Regions from separate parts of the Arthrobacter sp. FW305-BF8 genome, predicted to be linked through region 2. Evidence: predicted binding sites of a transcription regulator. Region 2 holds the regulator's gene; the other holds the start of a gene.
The links. The regulator LexA, encoded in region 2, represses DNA repair genes until DNA is damaged. The targets are predictions, from matches to a motif close to TCGAACANNTGTTCGA.
Positions count from the first base shown of each region.

Region 1: LFT45_RS23085 (LexA family protein) is a predicted target of LexA. The motif match lies at 2,507-2,522, and genes of this name have one in related genera.

Region 1 covers NZ_CP084563.1:40,359-44,774, reverse strand. The annotation lists gene LFT45_RS23100 (hypothetical protein) at 1-224, shown strand, start outside; gene LFT45_RS23095 (hypothetical protein) at 366-680, opposite strand; gene LFT45_RS23090 (Y-family DNA polymerase) at 714-1,994, opposite strand; gene LFT45_RS23085 (LexA family protein) at 2,063-2,494, opposite strand; gene LFT45_RS23080 (hypothetical protein) at 2,951-3,568, shown strand; gene LFT45_RS23075 (DEAD/DEAH box helicase family protein) at 3,561-4,416, shown strand, end outside.
Region 2 covers NZ_CP084561.1:1,863,880-1,868,295, forward strand. The annotation lists gene LFT45_RS08315 (ATP-dependent DNA helicase) at 1-1,659, shown strand, start outside; gene lexA (transcriptional repressor LexA) at 1,702-2,448, opposite strand; gene LFT45_RS08325 (LysM peptidoglycan-binding domain-containing protein) at 2,826-3,176, shown strand; gene LFT45_RS08330 (histidinol-phosphate transaminase) at 3,255-4,373, shown strand.

The sequences.
Region 1 (4,416 bases), on a different replicon from region 2:
AGTTTTTAGACGGTGAGTGCATCGCAAACTTTGTGTTCGATCACAACGCAGTCCGACAGGAAAACTTCGAATACGTACCTGTTGGTGACGACGCGCGGGTGATTCACACACCCCTTCCTTCCGAACCTCTCGACGACCTCGGTGTATCTCCCAAGCTTCGTGGATATTTGAACTATGCAGGTGTTGACCATCAAACGGATGTCAAGGTCCAAATCATCGACTAGCATCCATGGGCCACCCTGGCCACACTCAAGTGCAGCCCCATCTGCCCGAGGTGCCTGGTAGACCCTTCGACGCGCACCGCGGCGCAGCTCGAACGTGCCGCAGCGCCGATTCCCATGGCCGTACGCTACGCATGATCGGGTTCAGCAATCAGTGATGGCCTCCAGCAGCCACTGTTCCGCAAGGGGTTCGCGGCGCAGTTCAAAGGTCCGCAGCTGCGAGTCGGACCCGCCGAGACGAACCTGGACACGCCAGTGTTCGATGTCGACGACGTTTCCTACGCCTACGGGGACACTTCGGCGGGTCTCCCACCATGAGTCCCTGGTGAACCAGTGGACAGGTTCTTCGGTGACGGCCCAGATGCGGCCGTCGTAGCGGACGGCCAGGGGAGTGCCTGCGGTGGTGAAGCGGACGTCCACTGATGCGTTGAGGGTGGGGGCTTCTGTGGTGACGGTCATGAGGTTTAGTTCCTTGGTGGTGCTGGGGTGTGGTTAGGCGGCTTTGACGAGGGGGAGTTCGTCCCAGTGGGTGGTGTATCTGGGGGAGAGCATGTCGCGTTTCATGGTCCAGTCCGGCCCGCCCCTGATCCCGCCGTGGCCCAGGCCGATGGAACCGCGCCCGTACCGGCGGGTGACGTCCTCCAGCAGGGTTCCGATGTGGCGTTCCTCGTGCGGGTTCTCGAACAGTGACAGCGGCGCCTGGTTGCCGGTGGGGCGCAGGTCGGTGACCATGATCCCTGCCCGGGCGTACCGGACGCCCTCGACAATCCGGGGCAGGAGAGCGTGGCCGGCCTTTGTCAGGATCACCGGGTCGGCCGTGGGCATCGGCAACGGAACGCACACCGAGGGGTACGAGGTGTCGTTGGGGTTGAAGTGCGAGGTGCCGGCAAACGCGGTCAGGACCTTGGCCTGCAGCCTGTGTTTGGCCAGCCGCGCTGAGGCTTGCTGTCCGTAGACGCTCATGACCTGCCGGATCCCCGCGGCCGTGGTGATGGGTTTGGCGAAGGAGCGGGAGAAGATCAGCTGGTCCCGACCGATCCGTTCTTCCTCCATGGGGATGCAGGGAGTGCCCTGCAGTTCCAAGACGGTGCGCATCATGACCACGTTGAACTTGTCCCGGATCGTGACCGGGTCGGCCCGGACCAGGTCGGCGATGGTGAAGATGCCCATTACGTTCAGCCGCCGGGTCAGCCGGCCGGCGATGCCCCACACTTCCTCGACGGACAGCCGGCCCAGCAGGGCCTCCCGCTCGGCAGCGGGAACGGAGTCCCAGTGGCACACCCCGGCGAAGGCTTTGTTGTTCTTCGCCCACTTGTTGGCCAACTTTGCCAGCGTCTTCGTCGGTGCGATCCCGACACAGACCGGCACTCCGACGTTCCGCCGGACGGCCGCCTTCATGGACCGGCCCATCGCGGCCAGTTCGTCGGGAGTGCCTTTGACGCCGAGGAAGGCTTCGTCGATGCTGTAGACCTCCAGCCAAGCCGAGTACCGGCCCAGCAAGTCCATCACCCTGGCACTGATGTCCCCGTACAGCTCGTAATTGCTGGACAACGCGACCAGGCCCCATTCCTTCGCCCGCGGGGCGAGCTTGAACCAGGGATCGCCCATGCCGATGCCCAAGGCTTTGGCTTCGGGGGAGCGGGTAACAGCGCACCCGTCATTGTTGGACAGCACGATCACGGGCTTGCCCTCCAGGGAAGGGTTGAACGCCCGCTCCGCGGAGGCGTAGAAGCAGTTCACGTCAACGTGCGCGATCTGGGGCATGTGCCGCATCAATGCCGGCTTAGACATCCAGCACCGCAGAAGAGGCATTTCGTTCCCGCTTAATGGAAAAGCGCGCGTTAGACATGATGTAAGCACCTGGTCGCTACACCCCAGATGGTCAGGTCCGAGAGGGCAGGGACCTCGATGTCCGGGTACGCCGGGTTTTCCGCTTGAAGCACCACACCGGTGGGTGTGATCCGCAGACGCTTGATGGTCAGCTCCCCGTCCAGTACGGCCACGACCACGGCCCCGTCGTGCGGCTCCAGGGCACGGTTCACGATCAGCTCATCCCCGTCGCTGATCCCGGCGCCGGTCATCGACTCTCCGGAGACCCGCACCACATAGGTGCTCGTGACGTCTTTAATCAGGTGCGCGTTCAGGTCGAGCCGGCCATCAAAGTAGTCCTGCGCCGGCGACGGGAACCCCGCCGCCACCGGCACCGGAGAGACCAGCACCGACAACAACGAAGCGCCCGCATCTATCATGCGGGGACCAATAATCACGCCCACAACACACCTTATTCGAATATCTGTTCGATAAGATTCAATGGTAGCCCCTGGCTAGGACAGAGCAACCAACAGATGCTTGTGGACCTTACGGAGGAGGGGCTGCTGCCCACCGCAGCGGCCGCTGACGGCCCCTGCTGACCGATACCAGAGTAGCGTCAGGGGCCGGGATGGCGACCCCAGGCGAAGTTCCTGCAGAAGCCATGAGTCGGCAGCCAAGGACCTCGAGATCTCGCAGGTAATGTTAGGCAGGGTTGGCGCTTTGCTCGCAACGCCTTCCGGTTGGGGCCCCAGCCGATCATTGCCCGAAGACTCGGCTTGCAGAATTGGAGTGCATGTGTCGCCATCACGAGATGACCGGTCAGCGACCGACGACCCCTACGCCACGGGCTCCGTTCATACATTGAGGCACGGGTGGCGCCAGTGACGGTGACAGAGACTTTCATTGAGGAGCTGGTCGTGAAGTCGCGCCATCGGGTCAAGAGCTATGGGGAGGTCTTCACCCCACGTCACATGGTCAACCGGATGCTCGACTTGGTCCGCGATGAGTTGGAGGCCGGCCGCGACTTCGTCGACAAGACCTTCCTTGAACCTGCAGCGGGGGACGGCAACTTCCTGGTCGCGATCCTGCGTCGCAAGCTTAACGCGATCGAGAAGCGGTACCCGGTCGAGGAGTGGCCGGAAGAGTCGTTGTTCGCACTGGCCTCTATCTACGGCATCGAGCTGCTTGAGGACAACCACCAGGACGCGAAGGCGATCATGCTCGCCGAGTTCCTGGGCTTCCACCAAACCCACGGCACTCCCTGCGGCCCGAACACCGACCTACGCCGGGCGGCAGTGTTTCTCATCGACACGAACATCGCCCGCGGGAACACCCTAACCGGCCAGAACTCGGAGGGCCAGGACATCCAGTTCTCGTGGTGGAACCGGGTTGAAGGAGCCCCAGGCATGGTGCAGCGTGAGCCGTTCACACTCGCCTCGTTACGCGACGACGGCGGCTTCGATTTCACCTTCTACGACAGCTATCAAGTGTGCCGGATCGACAAGGTCCACAAGAAAGTGAGGGCCGGTGCCTAGTCCGAACATCAGCACGTTCCGCGAAATCACGCCGCTGATCTACTCATGGACGACGTCCGACATCCCCAAGTACGACGGCTGGGAGAAAATCGGGTACACGGAACAGCAGACCGCCGACGCCCGTATTGCACAGCAGGCATCCCAGCTGTCCGTCGAGAAGAAGAAACTGTGGGCACGCCGAGCCTTGTTCACGTCTGAAACCGGCGGGCGTTTTACCGACAAGGACTTCCACGCCTATCTTCACCAGCAAGGCGTCGATCGCGAGACCCAGCCCAAGCGCACGGAATGGCATCACTTTAAGGTTGCTCCGAAGAGGTCACTAGATTACTTCAATGACTTCGCGGGCCAAGATTTCTCTGATTTGTTGAGCACAGGGGTGGAAGAGGACTACGTCCTGCGCCCCGAGCAGCAGGCAGCCGTCGACCAGGCAGTGGCTGCTTTCCAGCAGTCAGGGCAGAGCGAGGTCCTTTGGAATGCCAAGCCGCGGTTCGGCAAGACACTGACGACATACGACCTGATGCGGACCCTGGACGTCCGGCGGGTCCTGATTGTCACTAACCGCCCCGCAGTCGCGAACTCCTGGCACGATGACTTCGTCCGCTTCATCGGTCACCAAACGACGTTCAAGTTTGTCTCGGAGTCCCCTTCGCTGGCGGGCCCTGTGCCTATGACACGCGAGCAGTGGCGGGCCTTCTCGGGCGACCATCAGGATGAGGACCCGCGGATCGTGGAGTTCCTGTCGCTGCAGGACCTCAAGGGGTCACAGTACTTCGGCGGTACGTACGACAAGCTCAAGCACATTACACGGTTCGACTGGGATCTGCTGGTGATCGATGAGGCCCATGAGG
Region 2 (4,416 bases):
GAGGGCGGCTTTCCCTCCGAGGAACCCTCGGAGGGCCAGCTCTTCTCGCTGGGCGAGGACACCAGCGTTCCGCACTTCGCCGCGGCGATGGGCGGTCCCTCGTCGCAGCTCGGCAAGGAGGTGGTCAGACTCCGGGAATGGGCGGAGCAGACCACCACGGGCGACCGTGACGAGCTCCTTCCCGGCGTCACGGACCGGGCCTGGCGGCAGGTGTCCGTCACGTCCATGGAATGCCTCGGCGCGCAGAAATGCCCCCTCGCCGAAGAATGCTTCAGCGAGCTTGCCCGGCACAACGCCACGGAAGCCGACGTCGTGGTGACCAACCACGCCATGCTGGCCGTCAGCGCCTTCGAGGGCCTGGCGGTGCTGCCTGAGTACGACGTCGTGGTGGTGGATGAGGCCCACGAGCTCCAGGACCGGGTGACCGGCGCGGTTTCGGGGCAGCTGTCGGTGGCCATGGTCCATGCCGCGGCCTCCGGCGCCCGCAAGCACACCGGGATCACTGTTGACGCGCTCAACACAGCGGCAGCAAACCTGGAGGTCGCCCTCGCCGGCGTTCCCAGCGGCTTGCTGCCGAACGGCCTGAACGACGAGCAGCTGGATTGTGTGGACCAGCTTCGTGAGGCCTGCCGGGCGGCGCTGTCGGACTCCAAGGGGGACAGCAACACAACGGCCGACGGCGGGCGGCAGCTTGCGCGCTCCCGTCTGCTGGTGATTTTGGAGCTTTGCGAACGTTTGATTGCGGCGCGCGAAAACCGTGAGGTGGTCTGGTTCTCCCGGAACAGCACGTTTGATCCCCAACAGGGATACTCGGCGCCGGACGAGACTGCCCCGGCTCTGGTCAACATCGCCCCACTGAGCGTCGCAGGCAGGCTGCGTGAAGGCCTGTTCGCCGGCCATACAGTGGTGCTGACGTCGGCCACGCTGGCCATCGGCTCTGCCTTCGAACCCGCCGCAGGCGGACTGGGGCTGGTCGGCGACGGTGCGCCGAGCTGGACCGGCGTCGACGTGGGTTCGCCCTTCGACTACCCCCGGCAGGGCATCCTCTATGTGGCACGGCACCTGCCGAAACCGGGCCGCGGCACTTCGCCGGAGGCGCTGGACGAACTCGAGTCCCTCATCCGCGCCTCCGGCGGGGGAGCGCTCTGCCTGTTCTCCTCACGACGGGCGGCCGAGGAAGCGGCGGACGCCCTGCGCACGCGGCTGGATGTCAGCATTCTCTGCCAGGGCGAATCCACTATGACGGCACTGGTGAAGCAGTTCGCCGACGAGCCTGATACGTGCCTGTTCGGCACGATGTCCCTGTGGCAGGGCGTCGACGTGCCGGGCGGATCGTGCCGCCTGGTGGTCATTGACAGGATCCCCTTCCCGCGCCCGGACGACCCCCTGATGACCGCGCGGTCCCGGGCCGTTGCCCAGGCCGGCGGCAACGGGTTCATGTCCGTGTCCGCCACGCACGCGGCCATCAGGCTGGCCCAGGGGGCAGGACGGCTCATTCGGTCCGCGAACGACAAGGGAGTGGTGGCAGTGCTGGATTCCCGGCTGTCCACGGAACGCTATGGCGGGTTCCTGCGGGCTGCCCTGCCGCCGTTCTGGCCGACGACCGACAAGAAGACCGCCGTCGCAGCGCTCGAACGGCTCGCCGGCGCACAGGCGTGAAAAGCCCCGGGCTATAACAGCCCGGGGCTAACGTTGCAGCGGCTACAGCGAGCGGAGTACGGACACCACCTTGCCCATGACGACGGCGTGGTCGCCCAGGATGGGTTCGTACTGCGTGTTCTGCGGAAGCAGCCACGTGTGCCCGTCCCGCTGCCGGAAGGTCTTGACCGTCGCCTCGTCGTCGAGCAGCGCAGCGACGATGTCGCCGTTGACCGCGTCGCTTTGCCGCCGGACCACCACCCAGTCGCCGTCGCAGATGGCGGCGTCCACCATGGAGTCCCCTGCGACCTTGAGCATGAACAGTTCGCCGTGGCCCACCAACTGGCGTGGCAGCGGCATCAGGTCCTCCACCATCTGGTCCGCAAGGACGGGGCCGCCGGCGGCGATGCGGCCGACCAGCGGCACCATTGCGGTGTCCATCGCGCTGGGCAGTTCGGATACGGACGCGCCTGCGGCGCTCAGGGCCGGGGCCTTGTCAGCGCCGCCGGTTTTTGCCGTCCCTGCATCCAGGGTGAGCGGCATCAGGACCTCCATGGCGCGCGGCCGCTTCGGGTCGCGCCGGAGGTAGCCAAGCTTTTCCAGCTGCGAGAGCTGGTGGGTCACGCTGGATAGGCTGGCCAGGCCGACGGTGTCGCCGATTTCCCTCATCGACGGCGGGTAGCCGTTGTCGTTGACCGAGCGCTGGATGGTTTCCAGGATCTTTTTCTGCCGGACGGTGAGTCCCTTGGGGGTCCGCTGAGACCGCGGGCTGCGCTGGGGAGCCTTGCCGTCAGAGGCCTGTGCTGCCATGTTCGCCAACGCCTTTCCGTTCCTCCCGGCCGCGGTAGCTGCAGTGGCCGGGAACTTCCGGCCTGAAAATGTCAGACCCTGCTGATCAACTGCAGATGTGGTTGTTCTGTGATTTCCAACGTAGGCCAGCCATAGTGCTTTTTCAAACATTTGTTCTAGCGAGTCTCGACTTAATTCGTCGATAGGTGCTAAAACTAGGAAAAGCAAAGTTCGAACATGTGTTCTAGTGAGGGCCGCTTGGCAGCCCGGTGTTCGAACTGTTTGTTCGAACACGAGGCAGCACAACTTGGTCCAGGAGGGCTCACGCCATGTCAGCTTCAACAGCAGCATCAACTTCAACGGCAATGTCCCGTTCGGCCGCAATGCCTTCAAAGGCAATGTCCAGTTCAATGGCGGCGTCCCGGACGGGGAAGCCACCGCGGCTTCGTCTGACCCGCCGTGGCCGCATTGTCCTGATCGGTCTGCCGCTTGTTCTGCTGGCTGCCGCTATCCTGTCCCTGACCGGGCTCCTGAACTCCCCGGCCAAGGCTGCAGACAATGCCGGTGGCCTGACGGTTACGCCCACGGTTTCGGTCACGGTGCAGCCCGGTGAATCACTCTGGGCCATCGCCGGGCAGGTCGACCCGGACCGCGATCCCCGGGACGTGATCGCGGACATCGTCCAGCTCAATAACCTCCAGGCCGGCAAAGTCATGCCCGGTCAGCAGCTGTTTGTGCCCAACAAGTAGGGGTGATTGGGCGCGGTTTCGGCTGGCCGGAACCGTCACAGTTTCCGGCCAGCCCTCCGGGTTACTTAAACTGTCCTAGTGACTGACCAGCTTGAGCGACTGAACCGACTGCCCCTGCGGACCAACCTGAGGGGGTTGTCCCCCTATGGCGCCCCCCAGCTTGATGTTCCGATCCTGCTCAACGTCAACGAGAACACGCATGGCGTGCCCGCCGACGTGCGGGCGGCCATCACGTCGGCCGTATCCGAGGCCGCCGCCGGGCTCAACCGGTACCCCGATCGCGAATTTACTGAACTCCGGGAAGCCCTGGCTGAATACCTCGGCCACGGGCTGGGCGCGGACAACCTCTGGGCGGCCAACGGCTCCAACGAGGTCCTGCAGCAGATCCTCCAGGCGTTTGGCGGCCCGGGCCGGTCACTCCTGAGCTTCCCGCCGACGTACTCCATGTACCCGCTGCTCGCCAGCGGCACGGACACCGCCTACATCGCCGGCAGGCGTGCCGACGACTACGGCCTCAGCGCAGAGTCCGCGGCGAACCAGGTGCGGGAACTCCAGCCAAACATCGTCTTCCTGTGCTCACCCAACAACCCCACCGGCACCGGCCTGGGCCTGGACGTGGTGGAAGCCGTCTATGAGGCTGGCGAGGCCAGTCAGGCGGTCGTCGTCGTGGACGAGGCCTACCACGAGTTTGCACACGACGGCACGCCCAGCGCCCTCACCCTGCTGCCCGGCCGGGAGCGGCTCATCGTCTCCCGGACCATGAGCAAGGCGTTCGCTCTTGCCGGCGCCCGCCTCGGCTACATGGCTGCCGCCCCGGAGGTGACCGACGCCCTCCGGTTGGTGCGCCTTCCCTACCACCTGTCGGCCGTCACGCAGGCAACCGCCCTCGCGGCGCTGCAGCACCGCGAGGCGCTCATGGCCGATGTCCAAGACATCAAACGGCAGCGTGACCGGATTGTCGCGGAACTGACGCGGATGGGGCTGCGGCCCGCGGCGTCCGATTCCAACTACGTCTTCTTCGGTGGGCTGGAGAACCCCCATGAGGTCTGGCAGGGACTGCTGGATGCAGGGGTGCTCGTCCGCGACGTCGGCATCGCCGGCCACCTGAGGGTCACGGCCGGTACTGAGACGGAAACCACAGCCTTCCTGGAAGCGCTGGAAAGCATCCTGGCCCGGCAGGCCGTACTTCCGGCCTAAACTTGAATATGGACCAGGTCAGGTCTGCCCCCATCCTTCGTCA